DNA from 3 places in the Streptomyces sp. NPDC054783 genome. Region 3 is predicted to be linked to each of the others. Evidence: riboswitches for the same ligand, from Rfam matches in the RefSeq annotation. Region 3 holds a riboswitch; each other region holds the start of a gene.

Evidence for each region. Region 3 has a riboswitch for cyclic di-AMP ahead of ACWGJ5_RS14130 (M23 family metallopeptidase). Riboswitches for the same ligand answer to the same signal wherever they lie in the genome.
Region 1: it holds a riboswitch for cyclic di-AMP, as region 3 does, so the genes downstream of both, ACWGJ5_RS09520 (M23 family metallopeptidase) here and ACWGJ5_RS14130 (M23 family metallopeptidase) in region 3, are expected to answer to the same signal.
Region 2: it holds a riboswitch for cyclic di-AMP, as region 3 does, so the genes downstream of both, ACWGJ5_RS19535 (transglycosylase family protein) here and ACWGJ5_RS14130 (M23 family metallopeptidase) in region 3, are expected to answer to the same signal.

The regions. Positions count from the first base shown of each region.
Region 1 is NZ_JBSHAY010000003.1:557,766-562,031, forward strand. It holds gene ACWGJ5_RS09505 (MarR family winged helix-turn-helix transcriptional regulator) at 1-153, opposite strand, end outside; gene ACWGJ5_RS09510 (dihydrofolate reductase family protein) at 216-1,349, shown strand; tRNA gene ACWGJ5_RS09515 (tRNA-Met) at 1,429-1,502, opposite strand; cyclic di-AMP (ydaO/yuaA leader) riboswitch at 1,789-1,933, shown strand; gene ACWGJ5_RS09520 (M23 family metallopeptidase) at 1,943-2,968, shown strand; gene ACWGJ5_RS09525 (aldo/keto reductase) at 3,039-3,983, shown strand; gene ACWGJ5_RS09530 (PrsW family intramembrane metalloprotease) at 4,073-4,266, opposite strand, start outside.
Region 2 is NZ_JBSHAY010000010.1:100,714-104,979, forward strand. It holds gene eno (phosphopyruvate hydratase) at 103-1,389, opposite strand; gene ACWGJ5_RS19535 (transglycosylase family protein) at 1,732-2,439, opposite strand; cyclic di-AMP (ydaO/yuaA leader) riboswitch at 2,444-2,616, opposite strand; gene ACWGJ5_RS19540 (transglycosylase family protein) at 2,799-3,884, opposite strand; gene ACWGJ5_RS19545 (DUF899 family protein) at 4,175-4,266, shown strand, end outside.
Region 3 is NZ_JBSHAY010000006.1:211,802-216,067, reverse strand. It holds gene ACWGJ5_RS14135 (M16 family metallopeptidase) at 1-1,245, shown strand, start outside; cyclic di-AMP (ydaO/yuaA leader) riboswitch at 1,482-1,644, shown strand; gene ACWGJ5_RS14130 (M23 family metallopeptidase) at 1,657-2,400, shown strand; gene ACWGJ5_RS14125 (GntR family transcriptional regulator) at 2,598-3,284, shown strand; gene ACWGJ5_RS14120 (HPr family phosphocarrier protein) at 3,431-3,712, opposite strand; gene ACWGJ5_RS14115 (bifunctional acetate--CoA ligase family protein/GNAT family N-acetyltransferase) at 3,891-4,266, shown strand, end outside.

The DNA of each region.
Region 1 (4,266 bases), on a different contig from region 3:
CTCGGACAGGTTGGCCAGCACGGAGTAGAACAGGTGTGGCATGCCGGCGTCCTGCTGGAGCTGTCGGTCGATCGCGTCCTCCAGGAGGTGCGTCGCGGCCATGTACGCGCGCCAGGCGCGCTGCTCCTCGGGGCTGAGCCAGCGGGTCGTCATGCCGCCAGTGTAAGTTTGTTTCAAACTTGAACCAAGACTCGCCTCGCAGGGAGACCGCGCCGATGTCGTACCCGTACGTGCTGCTGTCCGCCGCCGTCTCCCTCGACGGCTACCTGGACGACACCGGCCCCGACCGGCTCCTGCTGTCCAGCCCGGCCGACTTCGACCGGGTCGACGCGGTACGGGCCTCCGTCGACGCCATCCTGATCGGCGCCGGCACGATCCGCGCCGACAACCCGCGGCTTCTGGTCAACTCCGCCGAGCGCCGCGCGGCACGGGTGCGCGAGGGTCGACCGGAGTACCCGCTGAAGGTGACCGTCACCGCCACCGGCGACCTCGATCCCGACGCCAACTTCTGGCACACCGGCGGCGACAAGCTCGTCTGCACGACCGACGAGGGCGCCGAGCGGGCCGCGCGCCGCGTCGGTGACACCGCCGACGTCGTCGCGCTGGGCCCCGGCCTCGACTGGCGGTCCCTGCTGTCCCACCTGCACGACGTGCGCGGGGTCCGGCGGCTGATGGTCGAGGGCGGCGGCACGGTCCACACCCAGCTGCTGCAGCTGGGCCTCGCCGACGAGCTCCAGCTGGTCCTCGCGCCGCTGTTCGTCGGTGACCCGGCAGCGCCCCGCCTGTTCGGCCCCGGCGGCTACCAGGCCGGCCGGCTGCGCCTGACCGAGACCCGCCGGATCGAGGACGTGGTCCTCATGCGCTACGAGCCCACGGCCCCCGGCGCGGGTGCGGTCGCCACCGCCGCCGACCGTCACTGGCTGCGCACCGCCTGCGAACTGGCCGCGCTGTGTCCGCCCTCGCGGACCGCGTTCAGTGTGGGGGCGGTGGTGGTCGCGGCCGACGGCACGGAGCTCGCGCGAGGTCACTCGCGCGAGGGGGACGACCCCGTGGTCCATGCGGAGGAGGCCGCCCTCGCGAAGGTCGACCCGGCGGATGAGCGGTTGGCCGGCGCCACGGTGTACAGCAGCCTGGAGCCCTGCGCCCGGCGGGCCTCGAGGCCCGCGCCCTGTGCCGAGCTGATCCTTCGGGCGGGGGTGCGGAGGGTGGTCACGGCCTGGCGGGAGCCCGACACGTTCGTGGATGCGGCCGACGGGAGCGGAGTCCTGGCGAAGGCCGGCGCGGAGGTGGTCGTCCTGCCCGAGCTGGAGGGACGCGCCAAGGCGCCGAACGGACATCTGCTGGGGTGAGCCGGCCCCGGCCCGCCCCGTGCGGGGGCTGAAAGCACTCAGGGCCGGAATCCAATGGATTCCGGCCCTGAGTTTTGAGTAGCGGGGACAGGATTTGAACCTGCGACCTCTGGGTTATGAGCCCAGCGAGCTACCGAGCTGCTCCACCCCGCGTCGTTGTGTCTCTACTGTACACCACTCGGTGGGTCGTCCGGCGCCACCTGATCGTTTTCACCCAGGGTGACCGGACGACCGCCCTCCGAATAACACCTGAGTCACCATCAAAAACGCCCAGGCTCCTGAGTGGCGGTCAACTCGCCCGGATTTGCTGCACTCCCGGCCGGTAAGTTCCGCTCGGAAAAGGTTAATGATCAAGCCGAACGGCTTGGAAAGTGACTCTCAGGTCTATTAACGTTCGATAACGCAGCGCGGTCGTCCCAGCCGTCACAAGAGGCGGCTCCGTGCGCACGCGCCTAATCCCGCAAGGGAGCCGGGGAACCACCATCTTGGGGTGAATCACGCGGATACCGGCTGGTATACGCGCGTAGGAGACCTTCCTGCTCCGAACCCGTCAGCTAACCCGGTAGGCGGAGGAAGGAAAGGAGTACGCCCGAGTGGCGTCCAACCGGCCCGCCCCAGAAGCCCCGTACGTGCCCGCGCAAGCCCAGCCGGAGACCTTCGGCTACGGCGCCTACCGCGCCGAGGAGGGGCCCTGGGAGGAGTGGAACCCCACCGAGGACTCCGTCACCCCGGTCCGTGGCCGGCACCGCGTCGCCAAGCAACGCGGCGGCTTCGCGCGCAGCTCCACCGTCCTCGGCGTCGGCGTGATGGCCGCGGTCGGCGCGGGCGGCATCGCCAGCGCCAACACCGGCAAGCCGCCGGTCTCCATATCCCTGCCGGACCTGGACTCCGTCGAGCACATCTTCGGCGACTCCTCCGATGCGCCCCAGGCCACTGCGACCGGCCTCAGCAAGGTCGGCGTGACCACCGACAGCGCCGGCAGCGGCAATGCCGGCGAGGCCCTGCGCAACCGGATCATGGCCCAGGCCGAGCAGCAGCAGAGCAAGGCCGACAGCAAGGCCACCGCCGCCGCGATCGCCGCGGCCGACAAGCAGACCGCCGCCGCGGCCGCCACGGCGGAGCAGGCCGCCGCGGCCAAGGCCGCCGCCGCCAAGGAGAAGGCGGAGGCCGACGCCAAGAAGGCCGCCGAGGCCAAGCGGCTGGCCGAGCTGGCCAAGGAGTACACGCTGCCGGTCGTCTCGTACACGATCACCGGTACCTTCGGGCAGCCCGGCGCGATGTGGTCCTCCGGCTACCACACCGGCCTCGACTTCGCCGCCCCCACCGGCACCCTCATCAAGGCCGTCCACGGCGGCACGGTCACCCAGGCCGGCTGGGCGGGCGCCTACGGCTACCGCACCGTCATCACCCTGGACGACGGCACCGAGCTGTGGTTCTGCCACCAGTCCTCGATCAACGTCTCCGTCGGGCAGAAGGTCTCCACCGGCCAGGTCATCGGCCGTGTCGGCGCCACCGGCAACGTCACCGGCCCGCACCTGCACCTGGAGGTCCACCCGAACGGCCAGGCCACCGCCATCGACCCGGCGCCGTGGCTGCGGGAGAAGGGCCTCACCCCCTGACGCGTCCTTCCGGGCGTTCTTGACGCCGGCGGTGGAATGCGATCATCCACCGTCGGCGTTGACATAGGGCATGACCTCTCTGCGCACACTCGGTTCATCCGACCTCCAGGTCTTCCCGCTCTGCCTCGGCGGCAACGTCTTCGGCTGGACCGCCGACGAGGAGACCTCCTTCGCCGTCCTCGACGCCTACACGGCGGCCGGCGGCAACTTCATCGACACCGCCGACTCCTACACGGCGTGGATCGAGGGCCACAAGGGCGGCGAGTCCGAGACGATCATCGGCAAGTGGGTCAAGGCCCGTGGCAACCGCGACCGCGTCGTCATCGCCACCAAGGTCAGCCAGCACCCGGAGTTCCAGGGTCTGTCCGCCGTCAACATCAAGGCCGCCGCCGACGCCTCCCTGCGCCGCCTGGACACCGACTACATCGACCTCTACTACACCCACTTCGACAAGCCCGAGATCCCGGTCGAGGAGATCATCGGCGCGCTGGACGAGCTGGTGAAGGCGGGCAAGGTCCGCCACGTCGCCGCCTCCAACATCAGCCCCGAGCGCCTGAAGGCCTCGCTCGACTTCTCCGACCGCGAGGGCCTGGCCCGCTATGTGGCCCTCCAGCCCCACTACAACCTCGTCTCCCGCGACACCTACGAGGGCCCGCTGCAGGACCTGGCCGCCAAGGAGGGCCTGTCCGCCGTGCCGTACTTCTCCCTGGCCGCGGGCTTCCTGACCGGCAAGTACCGCCCCGGCACCAAGGTCGACAGCGCCCGTGCGGGCCGGGCCCAGGAGCACGCGGAGACCGAGCGCGGCCAGAAGGTCCTCGCGGCCCTGGACGAGATCGCCGCCGCCCATGACGCCCCCGTCGCCACGGTCGCCCTCGCCTGGCTCGCGGCCCAGCCGACGATCACGGCCCCGATCGCCTCGGCCCGCACGCCGGACCAGCTCCCGGCCCTCCTGGACGTGGCGGACCTGCAGCTGACGGAGGAGGAGCTGGCGAGTCTGACGGCAGCGTCTGCCTGACCTTCCTGCCGGCCTGATGCTTCCGCCGCAACGGTGCTCAGCCACGACGGCGGATTCCGGCGGTGCCGAATCCTCCGCAACCCGATGGGTTACGACTGATACGGGTTGTAGGAAGAGTAGGGCGCCGCCGGATAGCCGTACCCCGGCCGATACGCCGTAGGCATCGGCACCGGTGCCGCGTACATCTGCCGAACCGGCGGAGCCACCCGCATCGCGTACTCCAACGCCGGCCGCGCCGCATTCCGCCGCTTCCACAGCTCGTCCAGCAACTCCCGCTCCCGTA
Region 2 (4,266 bases), on a different contig from region 3:
CCCCTTGTGTCCGAGTCTCACACGTGCGTACGTCCCCGGACACGGTACGGGACCGGGTACGGGGACGTACGTATGACTGGCTAAGACTTAGCCCGGGTCGGCTCAGCCCTTGAAGCGGGGGAACGCGCTGCGGCCGGCGTACACCGCGGCGTCGTCGAGGATCTCCTCGATGCGCAGCAGCTGGTTGTACTTGGCGACGCGCTCGGAGCGGGCCGGGGCGCCGGTCTTGATCTGGCCGCAGTTGGTGGCGACGGCGAGGTCGGCGATGGTGACGTCCTCGGTCTCGCCGGAGCGGTGGGACATCATGCACTTGTAGCCGTTGCGCTGGGCCAGCTCGACGGCGTCCAGGGTCTCGGTCAGCGAGCCGATCTGGTTCACCTTCACGAGCAGGGCGTTGGCGGTGCCCTCCTCGATGCCGCGGGCGAGGCGCTCGGGGTTGGTGACGAACAGGTCGTCGCCGACCAGCTGGACCTTGTCGCCGATACGGTCGGTGATGACCTTCCAGCCGGCCCAGTCGTCCTCGAACAGCGGGTCCTCGATGGAGACGAGCGGGTAGGCCGCGACGAGCTCCTCGTAGTACTCCGTCATCTCGGCGGCGGAGCGCTCCTTGCCCTCGAAGAGGTACTTGCCGTCCTTGTAGAACTCGGAGGCGGCCACGTCGAGCGCGAGGGCGATCTGCTGGCCGGGGGCGTAGCCGGCCTCCTTGACGGCCTCGATGATGAGGTCGAGGGCCTCGCGGTTGGAGCCGAGGTTCGGGGCGAAGCCGCCCTCGTCGCCGAGGCCGGTGGACAGGCCCTTGCTCTTCAGGACCTTCTTCAGCGTGTGGTAGACCTCGGCGCCCCAGCGCAGGGCCTCGGAGAAGGACTCCGCGCCGATCGGGGCGATCATGAACTCCTGGATGTCCACGTTGGAGTCCGCGTGCGAGCCGCCGTTGAGGATGTTCATCATCGGCACCGGCAGCAGGTGCGCGTTGGGGCCGCCCAGGTAGCGGAAGAGGGGGAGGTCGGACGCCTCGGAGGCGGCGTGGGCGACGGCGAGGGAGACGCCGAGGATGGCGTTGGCGCCGAGGGAGCCCTTGTTGTCGGTGGCGTCCAGGTCGAACATGGCCTGGTCGATCAGGCGCTGCTCGGTGGCGTCGTAGCCGACCAGCTCCGGGCCGATCTGCTCGATGACGGCGAGGACGGCCTTCTCGACGCCCTTGCCCTGGTAACGGTTGGGGTCACCGTCGCGCAGCTCGATGGCCTCGAAGGCGCCCGTCGAGGCGCCGGACGGGACGGCGGCACGACCCGTGCTGCCGTCGTCGAGGCCGACCTCGACCTCGACCGTGGGGTTGCCTCGGGAGTCCAGGATTTCCCGGGCTACGACGACGTCGATGGACGGCACGAGCATCTCCTTCTTGGGATGTGACGCTGGAAGTGCGGGGCGTGTGCCTGACGGCCGCGCCTTGCGACTAGAGCCTAACCGTCCCCGGGCCGTCAGCCACCGACCGACCGTCCCGTGGACGGGGAGGACACGCAGACGGTACCCATTGTTCACCGACGGAACAAAGGGGCCTCCGGATGAGGCCGAGGTGAAGAGTGGGGAAAGTGGGCAGAAAAAACCCCGCCCCGGCGCGTACGGGGGAACACGCGCCGGGGCGGGGAGCCCATGGGGACGGGGGTGGCCCTCACGAGGCCTTCAGTGTGCGGGCCGGGGATGTGAGGGCACTGTGGGTCCGCTCGGGGCCAGGCGTCACTTCAGGTGCAGCTGCTGGCCCGGGTAGATGAGGTTGGCGTCCTGGACGATGTCCTTGTTCAGCTCGAACAGCTTCTGCCAGCCGCCCTTCACGCCGTGCTTCTCGGCGATGGCGCTGAGGCTGTCGCCCTTGACGACCTTGTACTCGCCGTCGCCCTTCTTGACCTTCGTCCCGGTCGGGGTGGTGACGGTCTTGCTCGCCGACGGGGCCGTGCGCGTGGCGGAGCGGGTGGCGGCCTGCTGGTCGGTGGAGCGGGTGGTGGTGCTCTTGGTGGTGGCGCTCTTGGTGGTGGCGCTCTTGGTGGTCGCCGCCGGGGCCGAGCCGCCGTACGGGGTGCCCGACAGGCCCGTGCCGCAGACCGGCCAGGCGCCCTTGCCCTGGCCCGCGAGGACCTTCTCTGCGACGGCTATCTGCTGCGCCTTGGTGGCGAGGTCGGCACGCGCGGCGTAGGCGGTACCGCCGTACGCGGCCCAGGTGGAGTTGGTGAACTGCAGACCGCCGTAGAAGCCGTTGCCGGTGTTGATCGACCAGTTGCCGCCCGACTCGCACTGGGCGACCGCGTCCCACTCGGAGGCGGTGGCGGCGGAGGCGTTGCCGGCCGCCATCAGCGGGGCGGCGACGGCGGCGCCGGTGACACCGGCGAGCGTGATGGCGCGGACGGCCTTGGACGGGCGACGGTGCTTGCCCTTGCCGGAAAACAGCATGGATCGATCCCCTCACCGACGCCTGCGAGGTGAGCTGTCGGGTTCGGGCCGGTTGAGTTGCCCGGCCGCGCACTCGCTCTTGCGAGGCGCGGCTTCACCCCAAGCCGGTCCAGCGTCAACCGCTGGGCCCGGCGCTTACCTTGGGTCCCCCGCTCCTGCCTACGGCGCTTGACGCGACGACTGTTCCCGGGCAACCGCTGGCAGGATTCGGCGTTGCGGCTGCCGGGGCTCGTGGTGACGAGCGGTCCTGACCGTAGACATGCGATCGACGGAATTTCAAAGACGATCAGGGCTTCTGAGACTCATCCCACACTTTCACCAAACCGGACATCAGTCGCGAAGTGGGGCGCCAACTGCCGCTAGTCGTCGCCCTTTTCGGCAGGGACTTTCAGGGTCTGACCGGCGGCGATGTGGTCCGGGTCGGCACCGATGACCTTCTCGTTGCCGACATAGAGGGCATGCCACCCGCCGTCGACGCCAAGCGAGTCGGCGATGGAGGCGAGGGAGTCGCCCTCACGGACCGTGTAGCTACCCGGTTCGCGGCTGGCGTGACGGCCCGAAGGTGTGGCGTTCTGACCGTTTGTCACGTTTTCGTCCGCGCTTTCGCCGCGGTGGCGTCCGCCGTTGCCGAGCGCGCCGGTGTCGACCAGGCTCCAAGAACCGGCACTCTGCTGGTAATTGTCCGAGTTGTCGGTACCTGGTGTCGCCGCGGGAGAGCTGTCGGATCCCTGCGGGTTTCCGCCGTCGTGCGAGCCTGACTTGTCTGCCTTGTCGGACTTGGGGGCGCTGGTTCCGGCGGAGCCGTCGGCCGCACCGGGAGTACCGGTGGTGTCCTTGCTCCGACTCGGGGTCGGCGTGGCGCTCGAGTTTGAGGCGGAGCCGGAGGAGTCCGAACCCGGGGCGGAGTGGCTGCCGGAGTCCGAACCCGAGCCCGAATCGGAGCCGGAGCCCGGTGAGGACGAATCAGGCAGACCGGACGAGTCGGAGCCCTGGGCCGAGCCGGACGCGCCGTTCGACCCGTCACTGCCGCCGGAGCCGCCGACGCCGGTGTCGACGTCGACCGAGGCGGAGTCGGAGGTCAGCCCGGAGAGCAGGGCACAGGTGGCCCACGGCTTGGTGCCCTGGTCGGCGAGGACCTTCTCGGCGACGGCTATCTGCTGGGAGCGGCTGGCCTGGTCGGCGGTCTCGGCGTACTGCGTGCCGCCGTACTTGGCCCAGTCGCCCTGCGAGATCTGCAGACCGCCGTAGTAGCCGTTTCCGGTGTCCGCACTCCAGGAACCGCCGCTCTCGCATTCGGCGACCTTGTCCCACGTGGTGCCGTCGGCCGCGTTCGCACTGGCGGCGCCGAGCAGCGGGATGGCAATCGCTGAGCCGGTCACGCCGGCCGCGACGAGGAGGGCCGGAGCCTGACGGGGGCGACGGTGACGACCGTTCCCGGAGAGCATGCGGAAGCCTTTCGTGCGACAGCAGAACCGGCGCGGCGGCCGAAGCCTGGCCGCCACACTGATGGGTGAACGTAGCGGCAGACGATCACTTGTCACAAGTTCATGCCGCGCAGATCACGTGAAGATCACAGAGTTGAAAGTTTGTCATCTCGACCTGCGCGGCGGCCGATTGTCCCCTGCCGTCCCCTTTGTCACCCGTCGGGAACGGCGACGCCTCACGCCCGGCGCGCGATCGGGCCGGAACCATGGACTCGACCCGATCCGGGGGGCTTCCCACCCAGGAGGACACGATGCTGCGGCACACCCGGTTGCCCGGAGAGTCCGCGGACTACCTCGCCGCCCGCGAGGAGCTGTGCAGCGCCGAGATCGAACTCATGCGTCA
Region 3 (4,266 bases):
GCCGTCGAGGTGCTGCTGGACGCGCCCCTGGACGCCGAGCCGGCCGGCCTGGACGGCGTCGCCACGATCATGGCGCGGGCCTTCTCCGAGGGCACCGACAAGCACTCCGCCGAGGAGTTCGCCGCCGAACTGGAGCGCGCGGGCGCCACGCTGGACTCGCACGCCGACCACCCCGGCGTCCGGATCAGCCTGGAGGTGCCGGCCTCCCGCCTGGCCAAGGGGCTCGGTCTGCTCGCCGACGCGCTGCGCGCGCCCGCGTTCGCCGACAGCGAGGTGGAGCGGCTGGTCCGCAACCGCCTGGACGAGATCCCGCACGAGCTGGCCAACCCCTCGCGCCGGGCCGCGAAGGAGCTCTCCAAGGAGCTGTTCCCGGTGGCCTCGCGCATGTCGCGCCCGCGCCAGGGCACCGAGGAGACGGTCGAGAAGATCGACGCCGCCGCCGTACGCGCCTTCTACAGCCGGCACGTACGCCCCGCCACGGCCACCGCGGTCGTCGTCGGCGACCTCACCGGCGTCGACCTGGACGCGCTGCTCGGCGACACCCTGGGCGCCTGGACGGGCACCCCGGGCGAGCCGCGGCCCGTGCCGTCGGTGACCGCGGACGACACCGGACGCGTGGTCATCGTGGACCGGCCCGGCGCCGTCCAGACGCAGTTGCTCATCGGCCGCGTCGGCCCCGACCGGCACGACCGCGTGTGGCCCGCACAGGTGCTCGGCACCTACTGCCTCGGCGGCACCCTCACCTCCCGCCTGGACCGCGTCCTGCGCGAGGAGAAGGGCTACACCTACGGTGTGCGCGCGTTCGGCCAGGTCCTTCGTTCCGCGCCGGACGGTACGGGCGCGTCGATGCTCGCCATCAGCGGCTCCGTGGACACCCCCAACACCGGCCCGGCGCTGGAGGACCTGTGGAAGGTGCTGCGCACCCTCGCCGCGGACGGCCTGACCGACGTCGAGCGGGACGTGGCCGTGCAGAACCTCGTCGGGGTGGCGCCGCTGAAGTACGAGACCGCGGCCGCCGTCGCGAGCACGCTGGCCGACCAGGTCGAGCAGCACCTGCCCGACGACTTCCAGGCGACGCTCTATCAGCAGCTCGCGGCGACGGGCACGGTGGAGGCCACGGCGGCCGCCGTGAACGCCTTCCCGGTGGACCGCCTGGTGACCGTCCTCGTCGGTGACGCCGCTCAGATCAAGGCGCCGGTGGAGGCGCTCGGCATCGGTGAAGTGACCGTGGTGGCGGCCGAGTAGTGCCCGCATGGACGGCTGAGTGACGGCACACGCGCGTGGGGCCCTGACGACCAACTCGTCGTCAGGGCCCCCGGTGTTCCACTCCCTTCCCCAGATGCCCGATTTGAGGCGGAGGTTGCCTGTCTGCCCTGTGGGATGCGCTACAAAAGCCCGGATCGGTTTGGGGTTCGAAAGCAGGCTTTCGTAGCGTCGTCCGGGCTGTTCGTCAGTAGGCAGTGCGCCGCACCCGCGGCACCGGACAGCCATCGCCGAGTCCCCGTACGGCGCGAGCCAGGGGAGCCGGGGACCCACGCAGTCCCTGGGGTGAATCGGGCGCCCGCGCGAGCGCGAGGGAGTCCGTAGGAGACCTTCCTGCTCCGAACCCGTCAGCTAACCCGGTAGGCGAGAGGGAAGGAAAGGACCAGCCACTTCATGGCGTTCATGTGCGCCACCGGGAAGCACCGCAAGCCCGGCCGGGTCAAGCGCACCACCGCTCAGGCGGCAGGCGTCGCGGCCCTCACCACCACCGGTGTCATCGGCACCCTCGCCGCCTCTCCGGCACTCGCCGCCGAGAACACGGTGGAGCAGACCGGGCTCACGCCGGTCCTCGCCGTGAGCGACGGCGTCGCCGAGCACATCGACGCACAGGCCGACGCGCAGCAGCAGGCCGCGGAGCAGAAGGCGGCCGAGGAGGCCGCGGCCAGGAAGGCGAAGGAGGAGCGCGAGGCCAGGGCCCGTGCCGCCCGGGAGGCCGAGCGCAAGCGCCTGAACGCCTTCGTCGCCCCGATAACCGACTCCTACGTCTCCACCGGCTACCAGGCCAGCAGTTCCCTGTGGTCCTCCGGCCACCACACGGGCATCGACTTCCACGCCGCCAGCGGCACCCCCGTCCACGCGGTCGGCTCCGGCACGGTCGTCTCCACCGGCTGGGGCGGCGCGTACGGCAACCAGATCGTGATCCGGATGGCCGACGGCATGTACACCCAGTACGGCCACCTGTCGTCCATCGGCGTCTCGGTCGGTCAGCAGGTCAGCTCCGGGCAGCAGATCGGCCTGGCCGGCGCGACCGGCAACACCACCGGCCCGCACCTGCACTTCGAGGCCCGTACGACCCCCGACTACGGCTCGGACGTCGACCCCGTCGCCTACCTCCGCAAGCACGGCGTGAACGTCTGACGCCCCGTCGCGCGGCACGCGAAGCCCCGGCTCACGAGCCGGGGCTTTCGCCGTTTTTCACGGGCCCCTCCCGACCCGCTGACCAAAAAATATCCATGGATTCCGGACCGCCGTCGGAAATTCCGGCTCATTGGAATAGAGTCACGGAACACGCGTCCATCGTCGACGTTTCACGGGGATTAAGGCGGAGGTCGGTCATGCGTATTCCGGCGCACTCTGTGTGCACGGCCATCCGGGACGACATCGTCGCGGGTGTCTACGAGCGCGGCGGCCGGCTGACCGAGGAAGTCCTGGCCCGCCGCTACGGCGTCTCGCGCGTCCCTGTCCGCGAGGCCCTGCGCACCCTGGAGGCCGAGGGCTTCGTGGTGACCCGCCGGCACGCGGGCGCGTGCGTGGCCGAGCCGACCGAGCAGGAGGCCGCCGACCTGCTGGAGATGCGCCTGCTGCTGGAGCCGCTCGGGGCGGCCCGGGCCGCCCAGCGGCGCACCGAGGCCCATCTGAAGGTGCTGCGCGGCCTCGTCAGGCTGGGCCAGGAGCGGGCCCGCAGTGGCAACAGCGGCGATCTGCGCTCGCTGGGCGGCTGGTTCCACGAGACGCTCGCCCAGGCCTCGGGCAGCTCCTCGCTGACCACGATGCTCGGCCAGCTGCGGCACAAGATCGCCTGGATGTACGCGGTGGAGGCGCCGTCGAGTCCGGTGGATCACTGGGCCGAGCACGGCGCCATCGTCGACGCGGTGGCGCGCGGCGACGGCGAGCGCGCGCGGGCCGTCACGGCGCTGCACACCGAGCGCGCGACGGCCGCGCACCGGCTGCGTTTTTCCGGAAGCCCCGAACGTGTGAGGACTTCGCAACACGCCGTAAACATGTCGGGCCTTCGGCATTAACACGGGCGCCGTATACAAAGAAGAGGTATTCGGCCGCGGACTATTTCCGCGCCCCAATTCCGGTGTGCGCGCAATGAGCCCGGAAACAGCGGAGCCGCGCCGCCCGAAAAGGGCGACGCGGCTCCGCCGTATCAATGCGCTGGTGTTCAGACCGTCTCGGGCAGTTCCTCGAGGCCCTCGGAGACCAGCTTGGCCAGACGGTCCAGGGCGGCGTCGGCGCCCTCGGCGTCGGAGGCGAGGACGATCTCCTCGCCGCCCTGGGCGCCCAGGCCCAGGACAGCCAGCATGGAGGCCGCGTTGACGGGGTTGCCGTCAGCCTTGGCGATCGTCACCGGGACGCCTGCGGCCGTGGCGGCTCGGACGAAGATGGAGGCGGGGCGGGCGTGGAGGCCCTCGGCCCAGCCGACGTTGACGCGGCGCTCAGCCATGTGTTGCTGCCCTTCAGTCTTCAGGGTTGTCTAGACCAGTTTCCCATATCGCGAAGCATGCCCGGAGCGGACCTTCGTCCGCTCCGGCGTGGCGTCGGAACCGCGGCCTCGGTTCCGGCTTCCGTCCTCCACAGACTGCCCCGCGCCGTTGTCGGACGCGAGCCGTACTCTGGGGCCCATGCAGACCTCGGCGGACCGGCAGGACCGGCACCAATACCCCGCCCACTGGGAGGCGGACGTGGTGCTGCGCGACGGGGGTACCGCGCGCATCAGGCCCATCACCGTTGATGACGCCGACCGCCTGGTCAGCTTCTACGAGCAGGTCTCGGACGAGTCGAAGTACTACCGCTTCTTCGCGCCGTACCCCAGGCTCTCCGCCAAGGACGTCCACCGCTTCACGCACCACGACTTTGTGGACCGGGTGGGACTCGCGGCCACCATCGGCGGCGAGTTCATCGCCACCGTACGCTATGACCGCATCGGCCCGGACGGCATGCCCGCGTCCGTACCCGCCGACGAGGCCGAGGTGGCCTTCCTGGTGCAGGACGCCCACC